Regions from separate parts of the Salinivibrio sp. KP-1 genome, predicted to be linked through region 2. Evidence: predicted binding sites of a transcription regulator. Region 2 holds the regulator's gene; the other holds the start of a gene.
What was found. The regulator MetJ, encoded in region 2, represses methionine synthesis genes. The targets are predictions, from matches to a motif close to TTAGACNTNTANANGTCTAA.
Positions count from the first base shown of each region.

Region 1: a site for MetJ is predicted at 2,062-2,081, ahead of WN56_RS00345 (MetQ/NlpA family ABC transporter substrate-binding protein). Genes of this name have one in related genera too.

Region 1 is NZ_LAQR01000001.1:72,623-76,043, forward strand. It holds gene WN56_RS00330 (ChrR family anti-sigma-E factor) at 15-689, opposite strand; gene WN56_RS00335 (sigma-70 family RNA polymerase sigma factor) at 686-1,255, opposite strand; gene WN56_RS00340 (LON peptidase substrate-binding domain-containing protein) at 1,382-1,951, opposite strand; gene WN56_RS00345 (MetQ/NlpA family ABC transporter substrate-binding protein) at 2,107-2,904, shown strand; gene WN56_RS00350 (multidrug effflux MFS transporter) at 3,079-3,421, shown strand, end outside.
Region 2 is NZ_LAQR01000036.1:121,906-125,326, reverse strand. It holds gene WN56_RS09345 (bifunctional aspartate kinase/homoserine dehydrogenase II) at 1-352, opposite strand, end outside; gene metB (cystathionine gamma-synthase) at 414-1,580, opposite strand; gene metJ (met regulon transcriptional regulator MetJ) at 1,767-2,084, shown strand; gene WN56_RS09330 (malic enzyme-like NAD(P)-binding protein) at 2,180-3,421, opposite strand, start outside.

The DNA.
Region 1 (3,421 bases), on a different contig from region 2:
TAACACAGAATTTTTTAGTAAATCGCATGTCCCACGGTATTGAGTAATTTGCTCACACCTTTGGTGAAATAAAGCGGTGCATCTGCCACCGTGTAGCACAAACACCCTTGTTTGGTGAATGGCGTATGATGATGGCGACTATCGAGCAAAATAAAATCACCCGGTACGTATTCGCCACTTTCATCCTCGAACGTACCATCAAGCAAAAGGGTTAACTCATAGCCTTTGTGCGTGTGCGCAGGCACCGAGCCGCCCTCATCAATATGGAGGAAACTGGCACGTGTTGCCCCTTCATCAAGGTTCAACCGGGCGCGCTGTACTTTGCCAAAAGATGACCAGTTAGAATCACTAAAGCGCTGTAGCGCGCGTGGCAACGTGTAGGTCTTGTTACTCACACTTATTTGTGTTGCACGGACTGGTGTTTGCGCATCGACGGCACCATCATTGGCCGCTGCATCTTCGAAAATGGCAGCAAGCATTTCGTCTTCAGCCGCATAATCCCAATCAGCAACGATTATTTCTTCCTCGTCGAACGCTGAATCTGCAAGCGAGGCTTCTGCAGCGGCGACATATGCCTGGCATTCCTGGCAGAGCTCAACATGTGCTGACAACGCAATCGCCATCGAGGTGGGCAGTTTGCCAGCGGCAAACGCGTCAAGTAAGTCGGTCGATGGGTGATATTTAATCATTGTTTAACCTCCAGGTGATTGCGGAGCTTTTCCAGACCTAAACGCAATCGGGATTTTACGGTGCCCAACGGCACGTTTAACTGTTCTGACAACTCTTGGTGGGTAAGCTGTTTAAGATACACGCCTCTCACCACTTGTTGTTGCACGTCGGGTAACTCATCAATGAACGACAGCAACTCTTGATCCATCATATATTGCGCACCAGCATCCGACTCATTGTCCTGCTGGCCAGATTCGAGCACGGGCCAAATATCATCACTGAAGTTGTCTTCCCGGTTCGATTGCACCTTACGCAACATATCGAAGCTAATGTTACGCATGATGGTAAAGACCCACGTCGTCGCTGCGCCTTTATCGGCGTTGTACAAATGCGCTTTTCGCCACACAACCAACATGGTTTCCTGCACAAGCTCCATCGCTTGCCCATCAGCACGGAGATGCTTAGAGCCGTAAGAGCGAATCTTAGGGCCAAAAAACCGGAACAGGCGCTCGAAGGCAACACGGTCACGGTCTTCCGAGACTTTCAATAATAATGCAGACAACTCTTCCTTCGTCACGTCAGTCATGTTGGCACGCGTGTCCCGTCTGGAAATGGTGGTCTCAGTATACATGGTTTGTGGCGCAGTCATAGTTGAGTCCTATCTGTCGTAGCCGTCCATTTGGCTACCAGTACGTGGGTAGCAGTGATTGGATCACTCGACTTCCTCTTCGAGCAGCTGACTGATAAATTGTTTCGCTTCTTCTGCTGACTCTTGAGCAATAAACCATTGTTTTTGCGCATTAGAAAGCGGCAAAATTTCGAGCCAGCGCTGACAGCTCCAGGTTAAATCTTCGAAATGAGGCGCTTCATACTGTTCTGCGTGTTCAGGGTGAGCGGCAAAGACGTGTTTGAGCCCTGAGGCGATACGCGCTTTGTCGTCGGCTTGCGCCTCACCCAAATGCTCATCATGAGGCCAATCATTGAGTGCGCGCACATCGCCTACCCAAAGTTTGTCCGCTTCTTGGTCCGTCGACATAATTTCTACCCGCTGGCGACCGGCGATCGTGATCCCTAGCAAGCCGTCGGGCAGTGTTTCGAAATCGACGATGTCGACTAAGGTGCCGTACTTGTAGAGACGCTTTCCCTGCATCATTGCCAGCACAAATCCTTCTTGATTCGCTGAGCACTCACGGACGAGGCGTAAATAACGAGGTTCAAAAATGCGCAGTTTGGCTCTGCCTCCCGGTAACAAAAACAGGGGCAAAGGAAACAGCTTAGTCATACTCATGCCTCCTTCTATCGATTTAACATGTCCTCCATTACGCGTAGGACAATGGATGCGATCAAGCCGGCCCTTGTATCAAGCTAATCATATTGACATTAATTATCCATATGGCATTCTGGATGTCTAAATGGCCAATTAGCAAGGTAAAGGGAATGAAGATAAAACAACTCAGCGCAAGTCTCGCGATACTTCTCGCGGCGGTATTCCTCTCAGGGTGTTCCGACCAAACTGAAACCATTAAAATTGGCGCAACGGTCGGTCCCCACGCGCAAGTGGTTGAATCGGTGGCTGAGCAAGCGAAAGAAGAAGGGATTGATATTGAAGTCGTAGAGTTCTCTGATTACATCTCGCCTAATGCAGGGTTAGCGGATGGTAGTTTGGATTTAAACAGTTATCAGCATCAGCCGTTTCTCGACAATTTCAACCAAAACCACGATAGCGAGTTGGTAGCGATTGGTCGCTCAATCTTAATGCGGATGGGGATTTATTCTGACAAAGTCGACAAGGTCGAGGCGTTAGCGAATGGCGCACAAATTGCGATCCCCAATGATCCCACAAATGCGGGTCGCGCGCTGTTATTGCTGGAAGACGCAGGATTGATTACGTTGGCTGACAATGTTGGCTTTAAAGCCACGCTGCAAGATGTTCAATCCAACCCTAAACAGCTCGAATTTGTGGAAGTAGAAGCGGCACAGCTGCCTCGCAGTTTGCAAGATGTCGATGCCGCGGCGATCACCATGAATTATGTGATGTCATCAGGGCTTGATCCAAGCGAGCAGGGCATTTTCTTGGAATCTAAAGATGCGCCTCTCGCCGTTATGGTGGTGGCCGCACGCAAAGACGATCAAGATAACCCGACGTATCAGCGATTACTCGCGTTATTCCAGTCCAACAAAACACGTCAGTTTTTGCAAGATACGTTTAATGGCACCATAGAGCCTGCGTTTTAATTTATTGTCACCCAGTGAAATCGGCCAGTGCAACGCTGGCCGATGGCCAAACGTCACTATTTGTTTACCACTCATACAGTTATTACTGTTACCATAGTGATCTGTCGGTGATCCACAATGTGCTAGGATCGCGACGTCTACCTCCCCACATCAATAAAACGCATAGGAAACTGGATGCAATCGGCTAGTCGCCCATTTAATTGGTCGCCCGTATTGCTGGCATGCCTGACCGTCAGCATTGGGCAATTCAGCATGGGCTTAGTATTTCCGTCTTTGCCCTGGATCGCCCGAGATTTCAACCTCAGTATGGACAATGTCCAACTGCTTATCTCTGCCTATCTACTTGGTTTTGGACCATCACAGTTTATCTATGGGCCTATCTCAGATGCGCTTGGCCGTCGCCGCGTGTTGTTAGCCGGTGTGTTGCTTTCACTGATTGGCTTAACCGTGATGGTGAGTTTTAGCGCCAGCTTCACTGGCTTGGTCATTGGCCGCTGCATCCAAGGAATGGGGACCG
Region 2 (3,421 bases):
CGTTATCGCCCAGCGAAGCGATGGTGGCGATATCGGCGTAAAGTGCATCCACCAGCTGCTGCTTGGGTTCACCATCAATCAAGTTCTCAATCAAGTCTTGCTGAAAGGCGCGCACCGCTTGCAAGGTCTCATGCGCCACTCGCCCATCCTTGTCTAACTGTGCTAACCACATGATCAGCTGGTTAGTGGTTTTTCCTGCCGCGGACACCACGATTAAGTCTTGCTGGCTCGCATGCGCGGTCAATACATCGACCACGCGACGATAGCAATCAGGGCTCGCAAGGCTACTGCCACCAAACTTGTGCAATTGGCGTGGTGACTCGGGGGACGTTTCCGTCGGTTGCGCATGCATGGCAAGGTCTCTCTTAATGTCTATCGATCTCGGTAAAGGGGCGCGCACTGAAGCGCAGCCTCTATGGGGTGCCACCCTCTAAACGGGCAAAGGCGTTCGCCAAATCGGCAACCAAATCTTGCGCATCTTCTAATCCAATGGAAAAACGCAACAAGGTCGGTGCGATGCCCGCCTCCGCTTGCGCGGCGTCACTCATGGCTCTGTGTGTCATCGAACCAGGGTGCGTCACTAAGCTTTCTACCCCCCCGAGAGACTCGGCGAGGGCAAATAACGTGAGGCCATCAATAAATCGCGCCACACCGGCTTGGTCTGTATCCAATTCTAAGCTCAGCATGCTACCAAACCCCGCTTGCTGGCGCGCAGCAATTTGGTGGCCAGGGTGAGAGGCCAACCCGGGGTAGTAGATTTTCCGCACTGCCGACACCGTTTGCAGGTAGCTAAGTACCACTTCAGTGTTGTGTTGGTGTTGTTTAACGCGTGCACCCAATGTGCGCAACCCTCGCAGTGTCATATAACTGTCAAATGCATTGCCCGTCGCCCCTAAGCAATTTCCCCACCAAGCCAATGTCTCGGCAAGTTCACTGGTCGCGGCGATCACCGCGCCACCGACAATATCAGAATGGCCATTAATAAATTTGGTGGTCGAATGCACCACCATATCCGCGCCCAGCGCAAAAGGCGTTTGCAAAGCTGGCGATAAAAACGTGTTGTCGACCACCACCCAAGCCCCCACTTGATGGGCTTTTTGGCATATTTCTGCGATATCGACCACGCGTAAGAGTGGATTGGATGGGGTTTCCACCAGCACGAGCTTGGGCTGTTTAGCCAATGCCTGGTCCAACGCATCATGGTCCGATTGATCGACAAAACTTACCTGCCAGATCCCTTGTTTGGCACGCGATTCGAGCAAGCGATAGGTGCCGCCATAACAATCATGTGGGGCGACAATATGCTCGCCAGCCTCCAACAGAGATAGCACCAAGTTTATCGCCGACATCCCGCAGTTGGTCACCACCGCACCTGCGCCCCCTTCTAAGTCAGTCAGCGCTTGTTCGAGCTGCGCACGCGTTGGGTTGCCGCCTCGCGCGTAGTCGTAAGTAGGCACATCACCCAGTGCCGGAAAACGGTAATTGGTCGATAAGTACAGGGGAGGCACCACCGCATGGTGCTGGGTGTCAGTCCCAATCCCGGTCCGAACGGCGATAGTGTCGGTTTTTTTCTCAGTCATGATCTATCCTTGCTAGTCTGGTTTGCGCATGGTGGGCGTGATCCAGGTTTCATACTGCCACCTTACCCTGCGCTTTTTGGGACGTCAACACTTCTAGACGTCTATACTCCTTTGCATGTGGCGGTTAATATAGCTAAAATCTCCGCAGCATCATTCTGGGTATTCCATAATCAAGATAGGTGAGACATGGCGCAGTGGAACGGCGACTACATTAATCCGTATGCCGAACATGGTAAAAAGAAAGAGCAGGTAAAGAAGATCACCGTCTCTATCCCATTAAAAGTACTAAAAATTCTTACCGACGAGCGTACTCGTCGTCAGGTGCAAAACCTACGTCATGCGACCAACAGTGAGTTGTTGTGTGAGGCATTTCTTCATGCCTACACCGGCCAACCACTACCAACCGATGACGATATCCGTAAGGATAAACCCGACAGCATTCCCGCTGAAGCACGTCGGATCATGGAAGAACTTGGTATCGAGTTCGACGATAGCGAATACTAAAAAAACCCGCCGATTGGCGGGTTTTCTGTATTGATAGGTGCTCAGTACAGCCTTCTCAGGCTCTATTCCACCGCGCTTTTCCTAACGCTCAAGCATTACGCCTTGTCGAGCATATAGTTTTCTGGCATCTCGATACGAGCCACGCCGGTTTCCACGGCGGCCAGCGCTACCGCGCGGGCGACCTTAGGTAATAAACGCGCGTCCATTGGCTTGGGAATAATGTAATCAGGGCCAAAGCTTAGCGAAGACAAACCGGCGGCGTCTAATACCGTTTGTGGGACAGGCTCTTTGGCTAGGCTGCGAATGGCTTCTACCGCTGCCAACTTCATCGCATCGTTAATTTCACTGGCACGTACATCCAATGCGCCACGGAAAATAAACGGGAAGCAGAGCACGTTATTGACCTGATTCGGGTAATCCGACCGCCCGGTTCCCATGATCAGATCATCGCGTACTTGATGCGCCACATCCGGATGGATTTCAGGATCTGGGTTCGAGCAGGCAAATACCACGGGTTTATCTGCCATCAGCTTCAAGGCGTCGGGTGAGAGCAAGTCTGGACCGGAGACGCCAACGAACATATCCGCGCCCTCAATCACATCTTCGAGGGTACGCTTATCCGTGTTATTGGCAAACAGCTGCTTGTATTTGTTGATGTCGTCACGACGCGTATGGATCACGCCTTTACGATCCAACATATAGATTTTTTCCCGCTGAGCGCCACATTTTATTAATAGCTCCATACAGGCAACAGCCGCTGCGCCTGCGCCCATGCACACCACCGTCGCCTCGCGGATATCTTTGCCTTGCAGCTCAAGCGCGTTAAGCATGCCGGCAGCGGTGACGATGGCCGTGCCGTGTTGATCATCATGAAATACAGGCACTTCGCAACGTGCAATTAATTGTTTTTCAATCTCAAAACAATCTGGGGCTTTGATATCTTCGAGATTGATACCGCCAAAGGTATCCGCGATGTTCGCCACGGTATCCACGAATTCATCGATAGTACGGTGTTTGACTTCAATGTCGATCGAGTCCAAGCCAGCAAAACGCTTGAACAATAAAGCTTTACCTTCCATAACAGGCTTAGAAGCCATGGGGCCTAAATTTCCTAGCCCCAAAATCGCGGTGCCGTTTGAGACCACCGCCACCATGTTGCCTTTACCCGTATAGCGGTAAACCGCATCCGCATCTTGCGCTATCTCACGCACAGGCTCAGCAACGCCAGGACTATACGCCAACGCGAGATCCGCGGCCGAGTCAGCAGGTTTGCTCAATTCAACAGAAATTTTTCCGGGAGTAGGGTATGCATGATAATCCAGCGCTTGCTGGCGTTT